Pseudobacteroides sp.: one gene and its partner. Each later gene encodes a partner of the first gene's protein in a complex. Links are inferred from orthologs where the notes say so. Each region holds a gene or a part of one and is shown on either strand. Other genes may lie near its edges. The genes, in order: uvrA and mfd.

The links.
Region 2: the proteins of uvrA (region 1) and mfd are in contact, whole or in part, in a crystal structure (PDB 4DFC), measured with the Escherichia coli proteins. The link is inferred for Pseudobacteroides sp. from one-to-one orthologs.

The regions. Positions count from the first base shown.
Region 1 is NZ_DATCTU010000043.1:23,232-30,962, reverse strand. Bases 2,716-6,080 are described here. They hold uvrA (excinuclease ABC subunit UvrA), read right to left. Parts: upstream 5,748-6,080; coding sequence 2,916-5,747; downstream 2,716-2,915. Other genes in these bases: VIO64_RS07530 (hypothetical protein), read right to left, coding at 5,843-6,080. Also shown: VIO64_RS07550 (ATP-dependent Clp protease ATP-binding subunit), read right to left, coding at 1-667; VIO64_RS07545 (inorganic phosphate transporter), read right to left, coding at 1,010-2,071; VIO64_RS07540 (DUF47 domain-containing protein), read right to left, coding at 2,064-2,687; more of VIO64_RS07530, read right to left, coding at 6,081-6,361; VIO64_RS07525 (aconitate hydratase), read right to left, coding at 6,803-7,731. UniProt on the Escherichia coli protein: The UvrABC repair system catalyzes the recognition and processing of DNA lesions. UvrA is an ATPase and a DNA-binding protein. A damage recognition complex composed of 2 UvrA and 2 UvrB subunits scans DNA for abnormalities.
Region 2 is NZ_DATCTU010000103.1:33,127-41,598, reverse strand. What follows is about bases 1-4,106. They hold mfd (transcription-repair coupling factor), read left to right. Parts: upstream 1-399; coding sequence 400-3,906; downstream 3,907-4,106. Other genes in these bases: VIO64_RS16420 (peptidylprolyl isomerase), read left to right, coding at 4,050-4,106; pth (aminoacyl-tRNA hydrolase), read left to right, coding at 1-362. Also shown: more of VIO64_RS16420, read left to right, coding at 4,107-5,102; spoVT (stage V sporulation protein T), read left to right, coding at 5,338-5,892; mazG (nucleoside triphosphate pyrophosphohydrolase), read left to right, coding at 6,223-7,011; VIO64_RS16405 (HU family DNA-binding protein), read left to right, coding at 7,135-7,449; VIO64_RS16400 (RNA-binding S4 domain-containing protein), read left to right, coding at 7,551-7,796; sporulation protein YabP, read left to right, coding at 8,025-8,315; spore cortex biosynthesis protein YabQ, read left to right, coding at 8,377-8,472. UniProt on the Escherichia coli protein: Couples transcription and DNA repair by recognizing RNA polymerase (RNAP) stalled at DNA lesions. Mediates ATP-dependent release of RNAP and its truncated transcript from the DNA, and recruitment of nucleotide excision repair machinery to the damaged site.

The DNA of each region.
Region 1 (7,731 bases):
CAAGGAGATAAACCTCAACATTAAAGAGCTTTGCAGGAACCTGCCTTTCAGCAATCCTGACAGCCAAGCCCTCAGCAATTGCCGTCTTTCCTACTCCAGGTTCACCAATTAGTACAGGATTATTTTTTGTCCTTCTATTAAGAATCTGAACTACCCTGTCAATTTCACGATACCTTCCTATTACTCTGTCCAGTTTATTTTCTTTTGCAAGCTCAGTCAGGTTTGTTCCATATAAATCAAGATATTTCTTTTTCTTTAGGTTCTTCTTTTCCTGAGTTTTTGTTTTTGTATTGTTTTTACTTTCCTTGTCTTCGAATGGCTCTTTCTGATGTTCTTTACCCATGTCTGACCCATCCTCATTTTTGCTGAAAGCCTTGTTTATAAAATTGAAAAAAGGATTTGATTGTCCTGAAGGCTTTTCTTGTGAGTTTTGGAGCGAATTCAAATCGGTAAACTCCATGTTCTCAAAAAGGTTTCCAACCTGTTTATTTAGATTATCAATATCTTCCTCAGTCATTCCTGTTTGATCCAATAGCTGATTTATTGGTTGAACGCCTTGTTTTTTCGCACATGTCAAGCAAAGTCCTTCCTGAACCTGTTTTCCATCTATTAACTTAGTCATGTAGACAACCGCGAAGTTTTCTTTACAAATTGAACACATCATCATTTTAACCATCTCCTATCTACTGCAGCGAAAACACAACATAAAATCGTTTAAATTTTTCCGAATATGTGTTAATTAATAATATATTATGATAAGTATATCACACAATTTGTTTCCGGTCTAATCTATACGCAATTAACTATATTTACATATGATAAATAAAGCAATTTAACTCCAGATACATAAAAAAACCTATGTTATTATCGATAAATCTATATCTTTTGATTACATAGGTCTTTTTTATTATATTGTATATATGAAAATATTGTTTGTATTGTTTTTAAAAGTATGTATTCACAAATAAAATTTTAATATCCCCTTAGAAAATTTATAATTATATAAGTTCTATATGCCTAATACAATCTTACATCCTAATACAATTACTGCCCCCAATATAGCAGTTATAGGTATTGTCAATACCCATGCTCCAAGTATACTTCTTGCCAATGCCCATCTAACGGCAGACAATCTCTTTGCAGCACCAACACCCATTATCGATGTTGAAATTATATGAGTTGTACTGACAGGAGCACCTAATCGTGTCATCGTCTCGATAACGATTGCAGCACCGGTCTCAGCTGCAAACCCATTTATCGGTGCCAGCCTGATCATATTGACTCCCATAGTCTTTATTATTCTCCACCCTCCAAGGGATGTACCTATACCCATTGCTAGTGCACATGCTATAACAACCGGAAGTGTTACATCTTTACTTCCTCCGTTCATGTCTGCAGCAATAAGTGCAAGGGTTATAATACCCATGGATTTCTGTGCATCATTTCCGCCATGAGCAAACGCCATTATACCTGCTGAAGCAATCTGAAGCTTGGAGAATATAGTATTTACAGAGTGTTGTGTGAACTTTCTTAGAATTAAGTATAGGAATTTCATTACCAAAAACCCTAGTAAGAAACCTATGAGAGGTGATGTAAAAAGAGGGATAATTATTTTAAAAAGAATTCCTTTTGCCTGGAAAAAGAAATGGCCCGCCTGTGGTGCCTCATACCACTTTAAAACAGCCATTGAACCGATGTATGCAACAGATGATCCGATCATACCTCCGAATAATGCATGGGATGAACTGCTTGGGATTCCAAAGTACCAAGTAACCAGATTCCATATTATTGCAGCTGCCAGGGATGCTATAACTACATACATAACCCCCTTATCACCGCCGACCACCTTAATCATATCATCATTGATTATTTCCTTGGATACAGTCTTAGCAACCCTAGTGCTTACAAGTGCTCCTGCTATGTTAAGAACTGCTGCCATAAAAATTGCTGTTCTCGGTGATAAAACTCTTGTTGATACTGATGTGGCAATGGAATTCGCTGTATCATGAAAACCATTTATGAAGTCAAAGCTTAATGCAAGAATAACAACTATAATCGCAAGACTAAGCATGTTTCATAACAACCCCTTCTACTATATTTGCCACATCCTCACAAACATCAAGGGTGTTCTCAAGGTAATCATAAATTTCCTTCCACTTAATAACTTCAAGGCAATCCTTTTCCATTAAAAACAATTTGGTTACAGCAGACCTGAATATATCATCTGCTTCATTTTCCAATCTATTAACCTCAATAATCTTTTCTGCTATCTTTTTGCTCTTTTTCATATCTTTCAGTTCAACCATAAGAGCTTTTACTTCTTTAGTACAAGCTGTAATCAATTTAGCAAGCTTCTTTGCATCCTCAGGTATGGACTGCACATTAAACATGTTAAACCTATGTGCTGTTGATTCGATACTGTCGGTAATATTGTCCAATTCCTTTGCAATCAAATTGATGTCTTCTCTGTCGATCGGAGTGATAAATGATCTGTTTAACTGTTGAAGAATCTTGTGTACCTGCTTGTCACATTCATGCTCTGTCTCTTCAATTGCCTTCACCTTGTCTTGAACATTAACATAATTTAACATCAACTGTTCAAGCAGTTCAGCGGCTTTACAAGCATTCTCTGCTGTCGCAACAAAATAATCAAAAAATATTTCCTCTTTTCGCGAAACCCTAAACATAATTATTTCCCTTCTTCCGTAAAAATTAAATCAATTGTTCCTCGTTGATTATATATTATTGTTAAATCCAATACAACAAAACTTAACAGAAATTTAACAATAGAATTACAAAATATTAATATTGACATTTAGTCATTTCCGGGGAATAAAACAAAACACTTCAACCATTAAAATGATCAAAGTGTTCATCTATATTATAAATTAACAATCTATATACTTTAGGACTATTTATTGTGGATTAAGCACTTTTGAAAGGAATTGACCAGTATAAGACTCACTAATCTTAATAATATCCTCGGGAGTGCCTTCCGCCACAATATAACCACCTCTATGCCCCCCCTCAGGCCCAAGATCAATTATATAATCCGCAGTCTTTATGACATCCAGGTTATGTTCGATGACTATAACTGTGTTTCCTGCATCAACAAGCCTTTGGAGTATTTCAATAAGCTTGTGGACATCGGCTATATGGAGTCCTGTGGTAGGTTCATCCAGAATATACATGGTGCTTCCGTTGCTTCTTTTGGATAACTCAGTTGCAAGCTTTATCCTTTGGGCTTCGCCCCCGGATAGTGTAGTAGAAGGTTGTCCAATTTTAATGTATCCCAAGCCTACATCAAATAGAGTCTGCAGCTTTTTTTGAATCCTTGGAATGTTTTTGAAGAATTCGAGGGCATCTTCTACAGTCATATCCAGAATCTCTGCAATGTTTTTACCCTTATACTTTACGTCAAGGGTCTCTCTGTTGTATCTCTTGCCCTTGCAGACCTCACATGGAACATATATATCGGGCAAAAAGTGCATCTCGATCTTTATGATACCATCCCCGCTGCATGCTTCGCATCTACCACCCTTTACATTGAAGCTGAATCGCCCCGTCTTGTAGCCCCTCATCTTTGATTCGGTGGTTTCGCTAAAAACCTCCCTTATAAGATCAAACATTCCGGTATATGTTGCAGGGTTTGATCTTGGTGTTCTGCCTATAGGGGACTGATCTATATCTATTACCTTTTCCAGGTGCTCAAGGCCATTGACATAATCATGATCACCGGGTCTCAGCCTTGCCCTGTTGAGCTCAGAGGCACATTTTTTATATAGTATTTCATTTATAAGTGAGCTTTTACCGGAGCCCGAAACCCCAGTAATACAAGTAAAAACACTGAGTGGAAATTTAACATTTATATTTTTAAGATTGTTTTCTCTTGCACCCACTATTTCTACGTATTTATCGTTGGAAGCCCTGCGTTTTTCAGGCGTTGTAATCTTCCTTCTTCCACTAAGGTACAGCCCAGTCATAGAATCTTCACTATTTTTTATCTCCTCAACAGTCCCCTCGGCAATAATGTTGCCGCCGTGGACTCCTGCACCAGGACCAATGTCAATTATATGATCCGCTGCATACATAGTGTCTTCATCATGCTCTACCACAATTAGAGTATTCCCCATGTCTTTGAGTCGTTTTAATGTCTTAAGAAGCCGTTCGTTGTCTCTCTGGTGAAGACCTATACTTGGCTCGTCCAAAATATACAAAACACCCATAAGGCCTGAACCTATTTGAGTGGCAAGCCTTATTCTCTGTGCTTCACCGCCTGAAAGCGTTCCTGCTGCCCTGGCTAGTGTAAGGTAGTCCAGACCTACATCCACTAAAAAGCCTATCCTTGCATTTATCTCTTTCATTATCTGGTTTGAGATAGCCTTATGCTTATCCGATAGCTCCAGTTCATTGAAAAACTTCTTGGCATCAGATATTGCCATCTTGCTGATATCATTAATGTTTTTATCTCCAACGGTAACAGCCAATGCCTCTTTTTTTAGTCTGGCACCGTGACACTCATGGCACGGATTATTGCTCATGAAGTCTTCATAATACTGCTTCATGGTTTCCGACTGGGTCTCTTTATAACGCCTTTCCATACTTCTGATGATACCTTCAAAAGGAGCCACAAAAGACCCGCTTCCATATTCCCTCGTATAATTTATCTTGATTTTTTCACCCTTGGTGCCGTAAAGTATTATATCTACAATATGGTCCGGGAGATCACAAATAGGCGTATTGAGACTGAACTTGTAATGCTTTGACAAGGCATCTACATACATCCTTGAATAACCGTCCCCATTCTCTACATTCCAGCCTCCGACTCTTATAGCACCATCTGCCATGGACTTTGACCTATCAGGCACAATAAGATCAGGGTCAATCTTTAGTATGGTTCCCAAACCGCTGCATTCAGGACATGCCCCATAGGGTGTGTTAAATGAAAACATCCTAGGCTCAAGCTCTTCTATGCTTATGCCGCAATCACTGCATGCAAAATTCTGGCTGAAAAGGATTTCTTCCTTACCAATCACATCAACAAGCAAAATTCCTCCAGCCAGATGTAGGACAGTCTCAACAGACTCAGACAGTCTTTTTTGAATATCTGGTCTAACTACAAGCCTGTCAACAACTACTTCAATAGTATGCTTTTTATTCTTGTCCATTTTGATCTCTTCATTAAGATCCTTGACCTCTCCATCTATCCTTACCCTAACAAAACCGCTCTTCTTAGCATCCTCAATAAGCTTGTGATACTCTCCCTTCCTCCCCCTGACCACAGGAGCCAAAAGCTGAATCCTTGTTCCCTCTTCAAAGGACATTATATGGTCTACCATCTGATCCACTGTCTGTTGGGAAATTTCCTTACCGCACTTCGGACAGTGAGGTACACCTATCCTTGCATATAGAAGCCTTAGATAATCATGTATTTCTGTAACGGTACCAACAGTTGATCTTGGATTTCTGCTGGTAGTCTTCTGATCTATGGATATGGCAGGAGATAGTCCGTCAATGTAATCAACATCTGGCTTTTCCATCTGTCCAAGAAACTGCCTTGCATAGGAAGAAAGGGATTCCACATACCGCCTCTGCCCTTCTGCATATATGGTATCAAAAGCCAGTGAAGACTTTCCCGAACCGCTGATTCCGGTTATAACAACAAACTTATCCCTAGGAATAACAACATCTATATTCTTCAAATTGTGTTCTCTGGCACCTTTTATAAATATTTTATCTCTTAACATATATTCACCTCAACATTTCCGGCAATAAATAATCAATATAATAAGTGTGTTAATAATCTAATATATTATATCAGATGTACAAAAAATTGCAAACATCAGTTCGTGATTTCGTTGAATTTATCAACCATATCCTTTGTTTCCCAAACGCTTTTAAGAATGCCGTCATATAGATTTAAAGATATGTATGCACCATAGTTACCCACAGGATTTTCCAAAAACTTATCCGGTGTTAAATCAAACCTCGTCGTTCTCATTTTATACTTTGAATCTTTTATGCACTGTGACAGATCATAATACTTGTCATGGAAAAGCCTGCAGATTTTATAATAGTCAAAAAAAGGCCATTTGGATCTTGTAAGCTCCAAATTGTGTAAAACAATCCTGTACTCCTTTGCAAAGCTTGAGCTAAAGCTACTGTCAATTTTTGAGGTGATATTACCAGTTATGTGATAAAGATCTTTCGGATCGTCTTTTCTAAATAAATTTTTATTTTCATCATAAAAATTTATAACTGACCTTAGAACACTTAAAGACATGAGGCTGTCGAAAATTTCTATATTATTTGAGAGCAGGAGATTATGCTCCGCCTTCCAAATGTCTTTGTATTTTTTCACTCCCTGAAGGTAGCTCCCGCTCAGAAACAGTTTCTTAATTTCAGCAAGTTCCAGCCTAAAAAGACTAATATGGTTTTCATTATGGCACAACTGGGTTTCTGGGTTTTCCCGCGGTGCTAACTGCTCATAGCTAAAAACGTCGTGATTATACCTGTATTTAAAATATTTATCCGGAATGGAAAATGGAGATGCCTTAAGAATGTCAAAAATTTCTTTTCTATCCTGCTCTGTATCTATAAGGACTTTTGCAACCTCTTTATGGGCATAATCAAATTTCTTTAGTGCTTTACTAAATTGAGAATTATCAGGACCTTTTTAATCTGACGATTTTTTGCCCCTTTATTTCAATATTATCTTAATCACACCACAATTTCTCACGACATGAAAAAGCCTGCAGGTGCCCTTTTTGAACATTACTGCAGGTTTTTTTCATTCATCCTTTTATTTTTTTACGCTTTCCTTAATCCATGGAAGCTTTCCGCCCACCTTCAAAATTTCCGCATCCAGATCTGATAATGTGTGGTTTAGCTCTATTTCAAATCCCTTTGTAACATTCTTAAGCTTTACATCACCCTTTAGGTCTCCAATGGCAATCTCTATCTTATCGTTTAATTCAATCCTGTCATAGTCAGCAGGATCTTTAAATGTCAACGGTACAATCCCGAAGTTAACCAGGTTTGCAAGGTGAATTCTTGCAAAGGACTTAACAATAACAGCTTTTATTCCAAGGTATTTTGGTGCTAACGCTGCATGTTCACGGCTTGAGCCCTGACCATAATTTTCACCGCCGATTATGAATCCTCCGCTGCTTTCTAACGCTCTCTTGTAAAAACTTTCATCAACCGCTTCAAAAACATGCTTGGATATCTCGGGAATATTGCTTCTTAACGGCAGAATTTTTGCACCTGCAGGCATAATATGGTCAGTAGTTATATTGTCACCCACCTTTAAAAGTGCAGAACCTTCCAAAACATCCGGAAGCTTATCAAAGGTTGGAAGAGGTTTTATATTAGGACCTCTAACAATTTCCACCTTAATTGCATCCTCTTGAGGTAGTGGCTTTAATGTCATATTATCATTAATAAAGAATTTTTCAGGCATCTTAATCTTTGGACATTCCCCTAAATCCCTCGGGTCTGTAATCTTTCCCGTAATTGCCGCAGCAACAGCAACTTCAGGGCTTGCAAGATATACAGCAGCATCTTTTGTGCCGCTTCTTCCTTCAAAGTTTCTGTTGAAGGTACGAACAGATACTCCTGCCGAACAAGGTGCAGAGCCCATACCTATACAAGGTCCGCAGGAATTTTCCAGCATACGTACACCTGCCTGCACAAGGTATTTCATTTCTCCGCTATCTACAAGATGCTCTA
Region 2 (8,472 bases), on another replicon or contig:
TAAGCGGTGAGAGTTTAAGAGAAGTAATAGAATGGTATAAAATACCTGCTCGGAATATAATAGTAATGTTTGATGATATCGATCTGGAGCTTGGAAAGATCAGAATAAGACCTAAGGGCAGCTCGGGAACCCATAACGGAATGAGAAACATTTTGTATCAGATACAGTCTGACGAATTCCCCAGGGTCAGAATTGGTATAGACAGGCCGCCGGAAGGCTGGAACTTGGCTGATTATGTGCTGAGTAAATTTAGCCCTGCAGAAAGAGGGACTATTAATGACAGCATTAAAAATGCTGCACAAGCAGTTGCTGAAATATTAAAATCAGGTGTTGATGCAGCAATGAACAAGTTTAATAAGTAATATCAACATAATAAATTAAGAAGGCGGAAAAATATTCATGAATTTTTTAGTTAATCCATTATTGGAGTTAAGTGAGTATAGCGGAATAATTAATTCCATAGGTAAAGGCCAGTCGGTTGTGATAACGGGACTGGCAAATTCCCAGAAAGCTCACGTGGCATATTCAATATGCCGGCACGCCGATAAAAAAGGGATTTATATTACATTTGATGAGTTTGAAGCGAGAAAGATATATGAAGATTTTTACCTGTTCTTCAAAGAGGACGTGCTCTATTTTCCGTTAAAGGAAATTACCCTTCATGATGTGGAGGCAAAAAGCAGGGATAATGTTTTTGAAAGGCTTCAAATGTTAAACCGGATTATGGAAGGCAATTACAGGCTTGTTGTGGTTTCCGTTGATTCATTGGTTCATAAGCTTATACCGCCAGAATTGTTTGCTGAAAGCATATTGGAGATGCAGGTCGGAAAAAGAATAGATCTGTCTCTGATGCAAAAGAGGCTGGTAACCATGGGATATGAAAGGGTTTCGGTGGTAGAGAATAAAGGTCACTTTGCCGTGCGTGGAGGAATTATAGATATTTTTCCTATAAATTACAACCTGGCAGTCCGTATTGAGCTCTTTGATGATGAAATAGACTCTATAAGGGAGTTTGACCCAGATTCACAGAGATCGGTAGAGCAGTTGAAAAGTATTAAGATAATTCCTGCAAGAGAGATTATTTACAATGAGGATAAGAGGGATGCCATAGTAAATGCTATTGAAGCAGACCTGAACGAAGTCCTAATAAAAGCCGGTAAGGAATACAAAGCCTTAATCCGTCAAAACATCACCAACGATATTAGCAGATTTAAGGACAGCTATTATTTTGAGGGAATTGACAGATATATAAATTACATAATTGATAAACCCTCAACTCTGCTTGATTTCACTTCCGGCTGTTTGGTGTTTGCCGATGAGAGCGGGAAAATGAAAAACAGGGTGGAGAATATCAATTTTGAATTGGAAGAATCCTGCAAAGGGTTGATGGAGAAAGGAAGGCTCCTGCCGGGTTGCTTTTGTTCAAAGTATGAATTTGGGAGGATTGAAAGGGTCTTAAGGGAAAATAATACAGTTTACTTAAATACATTTCTAACTGGAAGCAGTAACGCCTATAATGCAGAAAGGTTTGATATATCTTCCAAAGCTACAGGCTCATATTTAAACCGCATGGATTTCCTAGTTAGCGATATACGTGATTGGAAGGAACGCAAGTACAGGATTTTAGTGCTGACAGGTACCAGGGTAAAGGGTGAAAAGCTTAAGGAAACATTAGCAGCTGAAGGGGTAGAATCTGTTTTTAAAGAATCCCCGCCTGAGGAAATACTGCCGGGGCAGGTAATGCTCACCACAGGAAGCCTTAACAATGGCTTTGAATACCCCAAATTGGGTTTTGTTGTAGTGAGTGACAAAGAGGTATTCGGTAGAGACAGGAAGCACAGAAAAGCTTCAGGAAAAAACAAGGGAAGCAAAATTAATATATTTACCGAACTAAACGTAGGCGACTATGTGGTTCATCAAAGTCACGGTATAGGTCAGTATGTTGGGATTCAGCAGCTTAATGTGGACAATGTAAGAAGGGATTATCTTAAAATCAGGTATCATGATAGTGACTTTTTGTATATTCCTACAAATCAGCTTGATTTGATCCAGAAATATATAGGGTCTGAGGGAAAGGAGCCAAAGCTCCATAAGCTTAATGGTACTGATTGGGCAAAGACAAAAAGCAGGGTTAAGGAATCATTAAAAGAGATTGCAGAAGAGCTTGTCAAACTCTATGCAAAAAGGCAGGCTACAAAAGGATATGCTTTTTCTAAAGATACAGTCTGGCAAAAACAATTTGAAGACTCTTTTCCCTATGAGGAGACTGACGACCAGCTTAAGTGTATTGAAGAAGTAAAACAGGATATGGAAATGGGAAAGCCTATGGATAGGCTTCTATGCGGTGATGTGGGGTATGGTAAGACTGAGGTGGCTATAAGAGCCATTTTTAAGGCTGTTATGGATGGAAAACAGGTGGCCTACCTTGTACCTACTACAATTCTTGCCCAGCAGCACTACAACAATTTTGCAGAGAGAATGAAGGAGTTTCCAGTGACTGTGGATGTTATAAGCCGCTTTAGAAAACAGTCCGATCAAAAGAAGATATTAAAGAATGTGAAAGATGGAAGCATAGATGTGCTTGTAGGGACTCATAGGCTTCTACAGAAGGATTTGCATTTTAAGGAGTTAGGGTTACTCATAATTGATGAAGAACAGCGATTTGGAGTGGCACATAAGGAGAAAATCAAAAACATTGCTCCAAATGTTGATGTATTGACTTTGACTGCAACACCTATTCCCAGGACCCTTAATATGTCTTTAGTCGGGATAAGAGACATAAGCGTCATTGAAGATCCTCCGGAAGAACGACAGCCCGTAGAAACCTTTGTAATGGAATACGATCCGGAAATAATAAGGGATGCAATAAGACGTGAAATTTCAAGAACGGGGCAGATATTTTATCTCTATAACAGGGTGGACTCCATTTTAAAAAAGGCATCGGAATTGCAGGCATTGGTGCCGGATGCAAGAATAGCTGTAGGGCATGGTCAGATGGATGAGAAAGAACTGGAGGATATAATATACAATTTTATAAATGGAGAATATGACATGCTCGTCTGCACAACCATAATTGAATCAGGCCTTGATATGCCGAATGTGAATACAATAATCATCGAAGATGCTGACAGGATGGGCCTTGCACAGCTTTACCAGTTAAGAGGAAGAGTAGGAAGGTCCAACAGGCTTGCATATGCTTATGTAACATATAAAAAAGATAAAATATTATCCGAAATAGCAGAGAAGAGGCTCCGGGCAATAAGGGAGTTTACAGACCTTGGTTCTGGCTTTAAAATTGCAATGAGGGATCTTGAAATAAGAGGTGCCGGAAATCTTTTAGGAGCTCAGCAAAGCGGACAAATGGAGTCTGTAGGGTACGATATGTACTGCAAGCTTTTGGATGAGGCTGTTATGGAGCTGAAAGGCGAGAGTCCTGATATAAATAACCAGGAGATAGCAATTGATATTAACATAAGTGCGTATATAGATAATGATTATATTGGCGTGGAAAATCAGAAAATCGATATGTACAAAAAAATTGCTTCTATAGCAAGCCAGGAGGATATTAGCGAAATTGAAGACGAACTTATAGACAGGTATGGAAGCTTACCAAAGTATGTAAGCAATCTTCTAACCATTGCCCATATAAAATTTCTTGCCAGGGAATGTGGATTTTCTTCAATTGCCCAAAAGAATGGTTCTGTAATTTTCCACTATGTAAATGAGTCCTTTATGGATTTATCCATAATCAATAAACTCATGGAAAACTACAGAAGAAAGATAATGTTTAATGCCAGCAGTAAGCCATACCTGACACTCCTCATTAAAGGCTTAAAGGGAGAGGAGATATTAGAAAATATTAAAAACCTCCTAATGAACATTAAAAATTTGCAGGATGGGAAATAATCTATTATAATCTATATTAGGCATGTTCTCAAATTCATAATTGAAGTTGGCCAACAAATTATTATTATTCAAGCACAAATATATTACATCATCTTAAAATAGAGAGAAAATGCCGGCAAATTTTGGTAGAGGGGAAATTGAAAATGATAAGTAATACCAGGATAGTTATTGTTGCAGTATTTTTGGTGCTTGCCATAGTTGTTGGAGGTACGATAGCTTACCAGGTTCATGAAAGCTCCAATAGCTACGTAGCAACTGTAGCCGGTGAAAAAGTAACAACTGCAGAATTTAAGTTTTTTCTAAGGATGATTAAAAACAATTATGAAACAAAGGCTGGTGTAGATTACCAGTCCGATGATGCAAAAAAGAATTTTTGGAAAACCACAACCAATAAGGGTGAAGCAGCAGAGGTAACTGCAAAAAATGATGCCTTACTGGAAGTTCAAAAGTTTAAGATTATGCTTATGAAAGCAAAGCAAGCAAATATAACTTTAGACAATACAGACCTTGATAAGGCCAAGCAGACAATGGATAATATTGTACTTGCAGAAGGAGATGGGGATAAAGCCCAGGCGGAGAAGAATATAAAAAAGAAATACTGGATAACCCTCTCTGAATATGATGCTATTTATAAGAATTATATGCTGGCTTTCGGGAAATATGCAAGTATTGAAGCAGATAGCATAAGAATTACCGATTCCCAGCTTCTAAAAAAATATACCGAAGCTATGAATAAAGAGGGTAAGATAACTGTTTGGGAAGTGTTCTTAGAGACAGTTGACCCTTCTTCAGGAAAGCCGCTTGCAAATGATAAGGTCAAAGAAAAGACAGATCTTGCCAAGGAGGTATATTCCAAGGCCAAAAATGGAGAAAATTTTGACACACTTGTGGCCAATTATACCGATGATGTTGGTGCAAAGCAAAACGGCGGAGAATTTTCAGTCACCAGAGACGAAAAAATGCCTCAGGAATATATAGATTGGGTGTTTAACGCCAAGGAAGGCGATATTGGGCTTGTAACCACCAATAGAGGCTATTATGTAATTAAAAGACCTAGATTTGATGAATTAAAAGATAGTTTAAAGAGGACATATCAATTGGATGAAGTAAACAAGAAGCTTGAGGAATGGATGAAGGATGATCATTACAAGATGAATGTTAATAAGGGTGCACTAAACTCAATAAAACTGTACTAATATTTAATAAATTTGGCCGATGGTTTAAAAAAACTGTCGGTTTTTTTATGTCTAGATAATTATGTAGAGCATCACAATTTCTCGAGATAACATCAAGGGTGCAGAATCGCTTTATGGTATTGTTCTGATCTTTTAGTAATAACCTTTTCACAAATCAACCTATAATGTATAAAACTCCAATAAATTATCAATAATAAAATTGTACTGAAAATCTAATTAATAGGAGGTAATAATTTTGAGGGCAACTGGAATAGTAAGAAGGATAGATGATCTTGGAAGAGTTGTAATTCCTAAGGAAATAAGAAGAACATTGAGAATAAGAGAAGGGGATCCTCTTGAAATATTTACTGATAAAGAAGGCGAAGTTATCCTAAAGAAATATTCTCCGATAGGAGAATTGGGAGAATTTGCAGCTCAATATGCTGAGACCCTTCATAAAACAATAGGTCATATTACTTGCATAGCTGACAGGGACTCAATAATTGCAGTATCAGGAGCTTCAAAAAGAGACTTTTTGGAAAAACAATTAAGTTCCGACATAGAAAAGGTTATAGAGGAAAAGTCAGTTTTCCTGGTTAAATCACCTGATGAAAAAACCATCTCTATTGTAGCTGATGAGCCGGGAGACAGAAGGTATACTGCTCAGGTTGTATCACCTATAATATCAGAAGGAGATCCTATTGGAGCTGTTATTCTTTTATCCATGGATCCTAATACAAGAATGGGAGAGGTAGAGGCAAAACTTGCACAGTCCGCATCCGGATTCTTAGGGAAGCAAATGGAGCAGTAATATTATTAAACGAATTATTGCCATGATATTTAATAATCACTTAAACTTGGAAATAGCTAAAATATAACTTCCGCTATAAATTTTGCTATATATTAAAGGCGGAAGTAATATTTTACTAGTCCATTAATTAAAATAACAGGATTTTAAAGAATACCTGTTATTTTTATATTGAAAGTAAATGTTGATTTTTATTTATTTTTATTGCATATTTACATTTAATAAATTATACTATTTTTCAGAAAGAAAACTATATTAACAAAAGTTGCACTTTTTATTAGGTTTTCTACAGTATTGTTATATAAAAACTAAGGTATTGGCGGGAGAATAATTATGCTTAAGGATAAGTACGAATTTAAAGATCTTGTGGACATTATGGAGCTTTTAAGAAGTGAAAATGGGTGCCCATGGGATAGGGAGCAGTCTCACGATAGCTTAAAAAAATATCTGATAGAAGAGACCTATGAAGTACTAGAAGCAATTGATCTGAAGGATAAGGATAAAACAACAGAGGAATTGGGAGATTTGCTTTTACAAATTGTATTCCATTCCCAGATTGGAAAGGAAGAGGGCACTTTTGATATTGGTGATGTAATAACAGCAGTTTCAAGGAAAATGATTTTAAGACATACTCATGTTTTTGGTGAAGATAAGGCTGAAACTGCAGATCAAGTGGTTGACAACTGGGAAGCTATCAAAAAGAAGGAAAAGGGACTTACCAACCAAACCAGTGTTTTAAAGGATGTGCCCTCTAATCTTCCGGCATTAATGAGGAGCTACAAGATACAGCAGAAGGCAGCTCAGGTAGGATTTGACTGGGACAAGACTGAGGATGCAATGAGAAAGCTGGATGAAGAAATTCTTGAATTAAAAGATGTATATAAGAGTAAAAATGTGGAAAGAATAACTGATGAGCTTGGTGATGTGCTATTTTCCGTTGTTAATCTTGCAAGGTTCTTAAAGATTCAACCTGAATTGGCTTTAACGGGAACTATTAATAAATTTATTAAAAGGTTTGAATTCGTAGAGAATGAGGGCAAAAAAGCCGGTAAAAATCTTGAGGAAATGACATTGGAAGAAATGGATAAGTTGTGGGATATGGCAAAGGATAAAAGTATTTAATTTAGCAATTATCTTTGGAAAGTAGTTGGGATTTATTACATAACTTATCAGCTTTAAAATAGATAAAACTTTTATATAATAAGTTTTATTTTGATAAAGCATACTAAGCTGCACTTTTCGAAGATGGTTATATATAGCAATCAAAACTTAAGGAGGAAAAAGATGAACAAATCAGATTTAATCACTAGCATTGCTGAAAAGAGTAATATGTCAAAGAAAGACGCAGAAAAAGCACTTAACGCATTTATTGAAAGTGTTGAAGAAGCACTTAAAAATGGTGACAAGGTTCAGTTGGTAGGCTTTGGATCTTTTGAAGTTAGAGAAAGAGCTGAAAGAAAGGGAAGAAATCCTCAGACTAAGGAAGAAATAACAATACCAGCAACTAAGGCTCCAGTATTTAAAGTTGGAAAAGCTTTAAAAGACGAAGTAAATAAATAGTATTATATATGTATAAGCTATTCTAAGAAGGTAAAAATGGGCGAGCCGTGGAAGGTCGCCCATTTTTGCAAAGATGAATTTAAGTAAGTGGGGTGAAGGAATTGCGGATTGACAAGTACCTTAAGGTATCTAGACTTATTAAAAGACGAACATTGGCAAGTGAAGCATGTGATCAGGGAAGAGTAAAGATTAACGGAAAAACAGCAAAGCCTTCAAACGAGGTTAAGGTTGGAGATACGATAGAAATTCAATTCGGTAACAGCAATGTGAAGGTAGAAGTAGCATCCATATCTGAAACAGTCTCCAAAAGTGATGCTAAAGGAATGTACATAGAAAAAGGTGATTGATATAATCACTTTTTTTTATGTCTAGGAAATTATGGTGTATACACACCACAATTTCCCACGACAACGGTCAAGGTTAAAAATCACTTTGTGATTTTTTATGTCTATGTCCATTTATAAGGTATTTTTAGATGCTCCCAAGCATAGGAATAGATATGTGGATAAAATACCGTAATACTAAATCATATGGTATTACAAACTAAAACACATCTATTAAAGGGGAGAAAGACTATGATTGAGGACAAAAAAAGTATAAAACAGCAGAAAGTTCAAAATTTAATACTTGAAAACAGGGAGAGGCTTAGCATTTCCGGTGTTTTAGATGTTGAAAGCTTTAACGATGAGTGCGTTATAGTAGATACTGAACTTGGAGTTCTGACAGTAAAAGGCGAAGATTTGCATATTAACAAGCTTAATCTCGATAATTCGGAGCTTGATATCGAAGGTGACATCTGTTCTTTGGAATACAGTGACAAAGAAGGCGGCAAGTCAGGTGGTTTTTGGGCAAAGATGTTTAAATAAACTGCCTGAGGATAAATTGTATTTTTGATAATAGCTAAAGGACTAATGGTTGGGATAATATATGTCGATAAGCAATCAAGTAAATATCTTTTTATGGTCTGTTTTTGGAGGAATGTTAATATCTTTTGTATATGACATATTCAGAATCAAAAGGAAG